Regions from separate parts of the Microbulbifer salipaludis genome, predicted to be linked through region 1. Evidence: predicted binding sites of a transcription regulator. Region 1 holds the regulator's gene; the other holds the start of a gene.
What was found. Region 1 encodes PhoB, which activates phosphate uptake and scavenging genes when phosphate is short. Its sites were predicted from a motif close to TGTCATAAANNTGTAACA; they were not measured.
Positions count from the first base shown of each region.

Region 2: JF535_RS12595 (porin) is a predicted target of PhoB. The motif match lies at 2,849-2,866, and genes of this name have one in related genera.

Region 1 is NZ_JAEKJR010000001.1:509,378-514,739, forward strand. It holds gene JF535_RS02065 (DUF4265 domain-containing protein) at 1-229, shown strand, start outside; gene yaaA (peroxide stress protein YaaA) at 324-1,103, shown strand; gene JF535_RS02075 (hypothetical protein) at 1,237-1,596, shown strand; gene phoR (phosphate regulon sensor histidine kinase PhoR) at 1,620-2,933, opposite strand; gene phoB (phosphate regulon transcriptional regulator PhoB) at 3,074-3,778, opposite strand; gene ubiA (4-hydroxybenzoate octaprenyltransferase) at 3,911-4,792, opposite strand; gene JF535_RS02095 (chorismate--pyruvate lyase family protein) at 4,812-5,362, opposite strand, start outside.
Region 2 is NZ_JAEKJR010000002.1:1,645,820-1,651,181, forward strand. It holds gene JF535_RS12590 (DNA internalization-related competence protein ComEC/Rec2) at 111-2,714, opposite strand; gene JF535_RS12595 (porin) at 2,945-3,877, shown strand; gene JF535_RS12600 (M16 family metallopeptidase) at 4,067-5,362, shown strand, end outside.

The DNA of each region.
Region 1 (5,362 bases):
CGACCAGCTCACCCCGCAACTGGAAAAACTCGGCGGCGAACTGGACATGGAGAGCCCACGTTTGCTGGTGTACAGCATTCACGTGAGTTGCGGTTTTGCCGAAATCGAGCAGATCCTGAACAGTGCCTGCGATGGGGCCAACAGTGTCTGGTACTACGGGAACGTATACGACCCGGTGGATGGCCAGACGCCACTGAACTGGTGGCAAGACATCCTCAAACCAGAATAAAGCGACTGCGCGTGCGCCTGGCGGCCATCAGTCACGTGCTCGTCACGCTTGCCGAGTCCTTTGCAGCGAGAAAAGTTTAAATAGAGTTTGCCGTATGCTGATCGTAATTTCCCCCGCAAAAACCCTCGACTACGAGAGCGAGATTCCGCAGCTGGAAACGACCCAGCCGGATTTCCTCAAGGAATCCGCAGCGCTGATCAAGGAGTTGAAGGCCCTGAGTCCGCAGGATATCTCCAGCCTGATGAAAATCTCCGACAAGCTGGGCGTGCTCAACTATGACCGTTTCCACAGCTGGAAGCGTCCGTTCAGCGACCGTAATGCCCGTCCGGCACTACTGGCGTTCAAGGGCGACGTCTACACCGGGCTTGCCGCGGAATCCATGAACAAGCGGGATTTCGCCTACGCGCAGAAGCACCTGCGCATGCTGTCTGGGCTCTATGGCCTGCTACGACCACTGGACCTGATGCAACCCTATCGGCTGGAAATGGGTACCCGTTTTGCCAACAGTGGCGGCAAGAACCTGTATGAATTCTGGGATGGCAAGATCACCGCGGCGTTGAACGAGCAGCTTGAGGCGCTGAACAGCAAAGAGCTGGTGAACCTCGCTTCCAACGAGTATTTCAAATCCGTGCAGCCCAAAAACCTGCAAGCCGACATCATCACGCCGCACTTCAAGGATTGGAAAAACGGCCAGTACAAAATGATCAGCTTCTTTGCCAAAAAAGCCCGCGGCATGATGAGCCGCTGGGCCATCGACAACCGGGTGAAGAAGTCCGAGCAGCTGAAAGACTTTGACGTCGCCGGTTATTATTTCAGCGAGGAGCACTCCAAAGGTAACGACTGGGTGTTCCTGCGCGACGAACAGCCGGCCTGAGCTCGGCATCCGAGCGCCGCAGCCGCTGGAACATCTGGCCGCGGCCTCCGGGATCTGTACACAAAACGACTCTCCGCCCACCGACAGCCGGCTGCTGGTGTGGCAACGCTAATCAGGAAAACAGGAGCGCATTATGCCCCCATGGTTTGAAACCGCCCTCGCCATTGGCGCCGCCATCGCCGCGGTCTTTTTCTTTGGCAAGTACCGCGAGACAGCGGCGGCACTGCACGAGTCCGAGCGCATGAAGCACAAGCTGTCCAAGGACCTGGACCGCTACCGCGATGTCCCGCAATTACGCGCGCTGCGCGATGGACTGATCGGCGAGCGCAACCTGCCGGTGGACGATGAGGGTTATGAGCACGTGCTGATTCGGGACAGTGCGCGCAAACCGGTGCACATCAAGCTGAAGAAAACTGCAGAGTCCGTCGCCGACGCGGGTAGTGTGCAGTACCAGGCTGGTGGTGAAGCGCGCACCCTGCAGGAACTGGATTGATCCGGAGCGGGATCAATCCGGGCTCAGGCGGAGCTGGGCAGGGTCAGCTTCTGTGAGGGGAAATTGAGGGTAAAGGTACTGCCGCGCCCGGGGACACTGCTGACGCTCATGTTGGCGCTGTGGCGTAGCAACACGTGTTTGACGATCGCCAGGCCGAGGCCGGTGCCGCCACTTTCCCGCGAGCGACCCGCATCCACCCGGTAAAAGCGCTCGGTCAGGCGTGGAATATGCACCGGGTCGATACCGATACCGGAATCCTTGACCGAAAAGTGGCCGCCGGCGGCGTCGACTCGCCAGTGCAGCTCGATGGGTCCGCCATCGGGGCTGTACTTCACGGCGTTGAACGCCAGGTTGGCGAAGGCACTGTGTAGTTCGCCCGCATCGCCGGTGATCGTGCAATCCTCCGCACAGTGCACTGAAACCTGGTGGCGCCCGCCACTGAGGGAGCGTGTTTCTTCAGCCACCTGCTCCATCAAGGAGCGCACGGAAATTTTGTCTCGTCCCCGGCCGCGCTCCGACGTCTCCAGCCGAGCCAGCAGCAACAGATCGTTGACCAGGCTGGTCATGCGTGCGGTCTGCTCATTCATCTGTCCCAGTGGCCGCTCCCAGTTGCGCGGGGCCTGTCCGCTGGCCTGCAGGGTTTCCAGATAGCCGGCAATCACCGTCAGCGGGGTGCGCAACTCGTGGGACACGTTCGCCACAAAGTCCCGCCGCATCTGCTCAAGATTGTGCAGCCGGGTGACGTCCCGCACGATCACCAGCGCTTCATCCTGGCCGAAGCGGGTTACTTCCACCTGCAGCGTGCGCGATTCATCGCCGGGTGCCGGCAGCGTGATCGGTTGTTGGGTCTTGTTGTTCTGCTCCAGCATGCGCTGGTACATATGTTCAACGAAGCGCGGGTCGCGGACGAAATTGATCAGCGGCTGGCCTGCGTCATCCGGCTGCAGGCGCAACATCTCCCCGGCCGCCGGGTTCCACCAGGCCAGATTGCCTTCATCTTCCAGCGCGACGATACCCTCGCGCAGAGCGCTGGTGCTGTCCTGCACCCGGCGCAGCATGGAATGCAGCTTCTGCTTTTCCTTGCGGTGGCGGCGCTGCAGCCGGTAGAAATCGTCGGAGATGTCGCCCCACACGCCGAAGCTCGTCGGCGCCGGGCCGCGGCGGCCGTTTGCCAGCCAGCGGTCAAAGCGCTTTTGCTGGTACAGCAGCCAGAAGAGATAGAGGGTGAGGCCGGCACAGAGCGCCAGCCACCAGTGGTTGGTGACAAAACCAAGAATGGTGGTGCCGAGGGCGATGACGATAAAACGCGAGAACTCGCCAATACTGCGATCGAGCATGATGGTTTGGCCATCTTGTGGTTGAGCGAAACCGATTGCGGGAAATATACCGGATTCGAGGCGCTGGCCGAACCCTTTCTACCGGCGATTTGTCGCTTGGGGCAATCACCCCGGCCCGCAGCGGCGTGCGAGCCTGCAGGTTACGCGCGTTCGGCGGTCTGCATTGAGAAGCGATAGCCGGTGCCGCGCACGGTCTGGATGTAGCGCTCATGGCCATCCACGGTCAGCGCCTTGCGCAGGCGGCGGATGTGTACGTCTACCGTGCGCTCCTCAACGTAAACGTTGCCGCCCCAGACGTGATCCAGCAGCTGGGCGCGGGTATAGGCGCGTTCCTGGTGCGACAGGAAAAACGTGAGCAGGCGAAATTCCGTGGGGCCCATTTCTACCGGGCTGCCATTGATGGTCACCCGGTGGCAGACAGGGTCCAGTACCAGACCGCCCGCGGTCAGAGGCTCTTCCGGGGTGCTCGGCCCGGCGCGGCGCAGTACCGCCTTGAGGCGAGCCACCAGCTCGCGCGGGGAAAACGGCTTGGTGATGTAGTCATCGGCACCGGTTTCCAGTCCCTTGATTTTGTTGTCTTCTTCACCCTTCGCCGTGAGCATGATGATGGGCAAAGAGGCGGTCAGCTCGTCGCGCTTCAGGCGGCGCGCCAGCTCCACACCGGATACGTCCGGCAGCATCCAGTCCAGCAGGATCAGGTCGGGTTTCTCGTCGATTACCAGCGCATGAGCGGCCTGGGCATTTTCCGCCTCAAGGCAGCGGTAATCGGCCATTTCCAGGGCCACGCGTAACATGTCCCTTACCGGGGCCTCGTCATCGACGATGAGAATGGTTTTGCTGTGCATCTGCCTGTCTTACCCTAACTGATGTGCGTGCCGGTTAACGGATACCTTCCTAGCCTGGGTATTTAACGTCACTTTAGTGACAAATATATGACACGCAGCCAGCGGTCACGACTCTGTGGGGCTGCCCACGGGTCAGCTGGCAATAAAGTGGAAAAATATCCCGCAAAATACCGCAGCGCCCACCCAATTGTTGTTCAGAAAGGCCTTGAAGCAGTTTTCCCGTTGCCGGTCTCGCACCAGCCATTGCTGGTAGCCGAACAGTGCCGCGGCCGCGGCGACGCCGACGTAAAACAACGGCCCCAGCTCGGCGCGACTGCCGAGCATCAGCAGCGCCAGGATCACCATGCCCTGCAGGCTGGCGGTCATCACCCGGTCCATGTCGCCAAACAGAATGGCGGTGGATTTGACGCCGATCTTGAGGTCGTCATCGCGATCCACCATGGCGTAGAAGGTGTCGTAGGCCACGGTCCACAGCAGGTTGGCGGTAAAGATCAGCCAGGCCACCGCCGGTACCTCGTTGGTGACCGCGGCAAACGCCATCGGAATACCCATGCTGAAGGCCGCCCCCAGTACCACCTGTGGCAGGTGGGTGTAACGCTTGGCGAAGGGGTAGCAAAATGCCAGTGCCAGCGCGGGCAGCGACAGCAGGATGGTGAGTTTGTTGGTGGTGAGCACCAGCAGGAAGGCGAGCAGCATCAATCCGGCGAACAGGCGCAGGGCACCTTTCGGGGTTGCCGCGCCGGTGGCAAGGGGGCGCTGCTGGGTGCGTTTTACGTGGCCGTCGATGTTGCGGTCGGCAAAATCGTTGATGGCGCAGCCGGCGGCGCGGGTCAGGATGACGCCGAGGGTAAACACCGCAAACAGGTGCAGGCCCGGCCAGCCCCCGGCGGCGATCCACAGTGCCCACCAGGTGGGCCACAGCAGCAGCAGTGAGCCGATGGGCCGGTCGAGCCGGGCGAGCTGCCAGTACGGGAGTGCGGCGGGCCAGCGTTGCTGGATCTGTTGACTGATCATGGTTTCTCTCTGTGTCGGCTCAGGCCAGGGGCGGATTGCCGGGCTGGAAGCTGCTGAGAAAGGTCTCGGCAACCAGCAGTGGCTTGCCCTGCAGCCAGAAGGTGGAACGCCTGCCCCATGCCTGTCCGTCGATGGTGTCCAGCTCGGCCCTCTGGCAGCGCGGGTTGCGCGCGAGGCGGTTGAGCACGATGGGGCCGCGGCGGATATCCGGTTGGCTGAACAGTAATTCGCCGAGGGGGCGATTGTCGAGGTTGCGCAGGTAGCGGCTCTTGCCGGCGAGGGTGCGCTCGGGCAATACACTGCGCGCATAAACCCAGGGCTGCGCACTGTTGCCATACAGCAGGACTTCGCGGATCAGCGCGCGGGTTCGGTCTTTCAGGTTGAGCGCGCGGCGCTCTTCCAGCTGCGGTGTATGCCAGCCCTGGTGGAGTATTTGTACGCTAAACTGGCCGTGGCTCAGGTGTTTGAGGGCCGCCGTGAGGGAACCCGGGTGCTGCAGCCAGGGCAGGAGATGTTCCGGCGGGGCGTGGCCGTGCAGGCCTTCCAGCGGTTGTGGGTGCCAGTCGCCGA
Region 2 (5,362 bases), on a different contig from region 1:
GTGCGCAATCTCTCAAAAGTCAGCAGCAACCACTCGCGCGCCGAAATTCTAGACTCCGTCCGCATTTGTTCTGCGCATTCGGCGACAAATCTGACGTGTGCTGGGGCAGGCTAATCTTGCCGAGGGTGCACCGGCGACAGCATACAAGCCGAAGCCCCACCATCGCTGGCCCGCCAGAACTTTGCCACGCCGCGGGCACACTGCACGCTTGGGGCGTCGTCTTGCTCGCGCCACTGGAATTCCACGGCCCCTAACTCCGCCGTATTGAATAGCTGGGCGCCCAGTGCGCGGTATCTGGACACCACTTGCGGATGCGGGTGGCCAAAGTGGTGCCGGTAGCCCGCGCTGAACACCACCCTCTGCGGGGCAGCCCACGCCAGCAGTGCCGGCGAGGAAGAAGTACGCGAGCCGTGATGAGGCGCCACCAGCACGTCCACCGGGGCAAAATCGGGATAGAGTGCGGCGAGCCGGGCTTCCACCCGACGGGAAATATCTCCGGTCAGCAGCACCCGGGTATCGCGCCAGGTCAGCAGACCAACGCAGCTGTGGTCATTCTCCTCACCGTTGAGCGCAGGAGACAGCGGCCACATCCAGCGGACGGCGAGCTCGCCAAACTGTACCGAACTGCCCGCCACACAAGGTTGCGTGCCGATAACAAGTGGAGGCGGTCCCGTCGCATCAGCCGCTGCTTGAGCTGAAAGCCGCTGACCGAGGCGCCCCGGCGCAAACAGCTGGTCTACGGCCAGCATTGCCATTACCCCGGCGGCACCACCGGCGTGATCACGATCCCCGTGGCTGACAATCAAACCGTCGACACTGGGCCGCCCCCGGGCCCGCAAATACGGTGCAACAATACCGGCGCCGGCGCTCCAGCCACGTGCGGTACTGGCGCCGGTATCAAAGATCACGGTGTGCTGAGCGGTGGTGGCTGTCACCGCGAGTCCCTGCCCCACATCCAGCACCGACAGCTCGAACGTGGCCGGCGCTGGCCGCTGCCAGGGTGTGGCGCCAACCGCGATCACCGGAAAGCACAGCAAGCCAAGTCCCCTGCCCGGCACCCCCTTAGGCAGTAGCAATGCCAACGCACTCAGCACCAGCAACACCGTCACCCAGGGACCCGGCACTGGCAGCACCTGCCAGCCGGGCGCGAGCCCATCCAGCCATCCAAACAACGCGAGCAGCCAGGAAAGCTGTAGATCGGCCAATGTCCACAGCAGCGTCTTCAGCGGTAGCAGGGGACACAGGGCACCCAGCAGGATAAGCGGCAGTATCGACAATCCCACCCAGGGAATCGCCACCAGATTGATCAGCAGGCCACTCAGGCTGATCCCATGGAAGATCAATACCGATGGCACCAGCAAACCGAGGAAAATGGCCCACTGGCTACGCACCCCATTCACCAACCAGGTGCACAGCACTTGCGCTAGTCTGCGCGCGCCCCCCTTCCCAGCACCTGCTGGACGCGCGCTTGTCTCCACCGGGGTGCCGCCCACTCCCGCATTCAGCCGACCCTGGAAACGCAGCAACAAGGCCCCAACGGCGATAAACGACAGCCAGAACCCGGCATTCAACACCGCCAGAGGCTGCCACAACAGTACGCCACAAACTGCCAGGGCAAGGGTCAGCTGCCCATCCATTCTCCGTCGGCAAAGCAGCGCAACCATCGCCACCGCCGTCATCAGCAGCGCGCGCTGGGCAGACAGGGGGGCTCCGCTAATCAGGGTGTAGCCGAGCGCCCCTGAGAGCGCCGCAAACCCGGCAATGGTCAACGGGCTGCACCATCGTCCACCGGTAAAGGCACCGAACAGTCGCCCGAAAAACCAGCCAAACAGGAAGAAAGCACCCGCCACCATGCCCACATGGAGCCCGGAAATCGCCAGCAAATGGGCCGTGCCGGTACGCTGCAACAAGGTTTTTGTTGGGGTGTCGATGCCACTGCGGTCGCCAAGCAACAGTGCGCGGATAAGCGACGCCTGAGTGTATCCCGCGCCCTCCGCAGTCTGATGCGAGAGCTGGCGACGCAAGGCATCGCGCAGCGCCCCCACCCCGGACCCCGCAGCGATATGTACGGGCAATTGATCCCGGTCGCGCACATAGCCAGTGGCAAACAGCCCCTGCTCCAGCAGCCACGCCTCGTAATCAAAGGTGTGTGGATTGACGCTGCCCCGTGGCTCCTTCAACCGCACGCGCATCTGCCAGCGGCTGCCAGTGGTCAGGCGCGCGGCATCCGCAGGCGCCACCCGGTACCAGCCCAGTTGCAACGTGCGGTTGTGTAAACGCGGGTCATCGGTATGGATAATTCGCGCACGGAAGCGCGCATCCTGATAGCCGCTGGGCAGCGCGGCCGGTGGACCAAACCGGGAGGCTGCCGGAGAGCGGTGTACCAGGGACATGAGCTCAACTCGCACGTCGTGATCGGTACCGTGCAGTTCCGGCGGCAAGCGCTGCTCAAGGGCCCGGTGGTTCCATTGCAGGCCCCAGCAGGTACCCAGCAAGAACGGCAGTAAAATCCCGACCACGGGTATTTGCCACCTGCCGCGATGGGCCCTGTTGCGGGAGGTCAGGGCCAGCAGGCTCATAGCGCCCAGCGCCAGTAACGCGCCGCCCGCCAGATCCGCCGTGCCCGGCAACCGGGGCCAGAAAGCCACCTGCCCGATACCCACGGCACAGGCCCAGAGTGCCCCGGGAACCCTTGTGCGAACAGCCGGATTCATCCCTGTCACTGTCGATTGCCCATGTCGCTCAATCCCCCTATCCCTGTGGATTTTTGCTGATTCAACCGCGCCAAACAGCCATTACTGACTATTTTTCGACCCTTTCGTCACAAAAGATTCAAATCTTTTTCATCTTTCACATCTTTGTAACATTCGTCCAGCAAACTGCGCCGCATCTGAAGAACACACAACGTCAATTCTTTTTTCAACCCTTGGTTACGAGAGCAATCATGAAAAAAACCGCGATTTCCCTGGCTATGGCTGCAGCACTTCCGACCTTCGCCCAAGCCGAAGTCTTCGATTATTACGGCAAGGCCAATGTGTCTTTCCAGTCCGAAGACGAGGGTAACGGCACCGTTACTGACGTATCCAGCAACGCATCCCGCCTGGGTGTGAAAGGTGAGCTGCCGCTGGAGAGCGGTATCAAAGGCATCTACAAAATGGAATACCAGGTCAACATGGACGGCGAAGGCGACACCTTCAGCCAGCGTAACATTTACGCCGGTCTGGAAGGCGGCTTCGGCCAGATCATCGGCGGCAAGTTCGACTCCCCGCTGAAAGTTGCACAGAAGAAAGTCGACCTGTTCAACGATCTGGAAGGCGATATCAAGAGCATGGTATCCAAGAGCGACAACCGTCCTTCCAATGCCATGCAGTACACCACCCCTTCGTTCGGTGGTTTCAAGATCGCCGCTGCCTACATCAGTAACAAAGAAGCCGAGCTGCTGGATGACGAAGGCAATGTAATCGATACCCGTGACAACGGTACCTCCATCTCCTTCGCCTACGACAACAACGGCGTTTACCTGGCCTACGCCTACGACCAGGACGTTGAAGGTAACGACTGGAGTGTTAACCGCGTAGTTGCACAGTACAACTTCGGCAACCTGCAGGTTGGCGGTCTGTACGAAGAGCAGGAAAAAGCGGACAACAGCACACAAGACGGCTGGGTAACTTCCGTCGCCTACAAAATCGACAGCTGGACCGCCAAGGCACAGTATGGCCAGTCCGACATCGTGAAAACCGATGGCGAAACCTTCAGCCTGGGCCTGGATTACAAACTGTCCAGCGCCACTAAGGTATTCGGTTTCTACACCGACGAAACCGCGGCTGACGATTACGAGCGCAGCTACTTCGGCGTAGGTACCGAGCTCAAGTTCTAATTCAGGCTTGACGCAGCCAACCCGCGAAAAGGGCGCACCGTTCGGTGCGCCCTTTTCTGTTTTCGGATGCCGATCTTCCAACGAAGAATCTTTCCCCCGTGTGACTGCGTGTAATCGAAGCAGTGCCGCGTTGCCCGTTTAGCTGTGATAGCATCGGGGCGTTTTCACAGCACATGGAGTCACCCAATAATGGATCGAACAAAATTCGCCCTCATTTTCGCCGCCGCACTACTGGTCGCTTGCGGCAAGGACGCGGGTACCACCCAGTCCTCTGCGGAAACGTCCGCATCGGCCACCGCCGAGACACTTCCCGCAGGTATCACCCTGGTTGAAACCTTCGACGGCGAAGGTGCCGAGATCGCCATTCCCTACAGCAAGTACAAGCTGGCCAACGGCCTCACCGTCGTTCTTCACGAAGACAAATCCGACCCGCTGGTACATGTGGATGTCACCTACCACGTGGGTTCCAACCGTGAAGATCCCGGCCGCTCCGGCTTTGCCCACTTCTTCGAACACATGATGTTCCAGGGATCGGTGAATGTGGCCGACGAAGAACACTTCCGTATTATTCAGGAAGCCGGCGGCACTCTGAACGGCACCACCAATACCGACCGCACCAACTACTACGAAACCGTGCCCGCCAACCAGCTCGAAACCGTGCTGTGGCTCGAGGCCGACCGCATGGGTGTTTTCCTGGATGCGGTGACGGAAGAGAAATTCGAAGTACAGCGGGAAACCGTAAAGAATGAACGCGGCCAGCGCGTGGACAACCGCCCCTACGGGCGCGCCCTTGAAACCATGTACGCAGCCACCTACCCCGATGGACACCCCTACTCCTGGCCGGTCATTGGCTGGATGGAAGATCTCAACCGCGCAGACCTCAACGACCTGAAGCGGTTCTTCCTGCGCTGGTACGGCCCCAACAATGCGGTGCTGACCATCGGCGGTGACGTCGACAAGGCGAAAACCCTGGAATGGGTGGCCAAGTATTTCGGTCCAATCCCCGCAGGCCCCGAGGTGGAAAACCTGCCCAAGCAACCGGCCACGCTGGATAAAGACCGCTATGTCACCCTGGAAGACAACATTCACCTGCCCGCACTGGCGATGATGATTCCGACGGTGTATCGCAACCACGCGGATGAACCCGCACTGGATGCCGCCGCCGAAATTCTCGGCCAGGGCCAGGACTCCATGCTGTACCAGCGACTGGTGCAGACCGGCCGCGCTGTCCAGGCCTCTGTAAATCATTCCTGTAAAGAACTCGCCTGCGAAATGTGGTTCATCGTCATCCAGAACCCGGCCTCCGGCGAAAGTCTGGCGGAGATGGAACAGGCCGTGCGCGATACGCTGGTGGAATTCGCCGAGCGTGGCGTGAAGGAAGATGACCTGTTGAAATTCAAGGCGGGCTACGAATCCAACCGCGTATTTGGCCTGCAGTCTGTTGCCGGCAAGGTATCCACCCTGGCGGCCTTCGAAACCTTCACT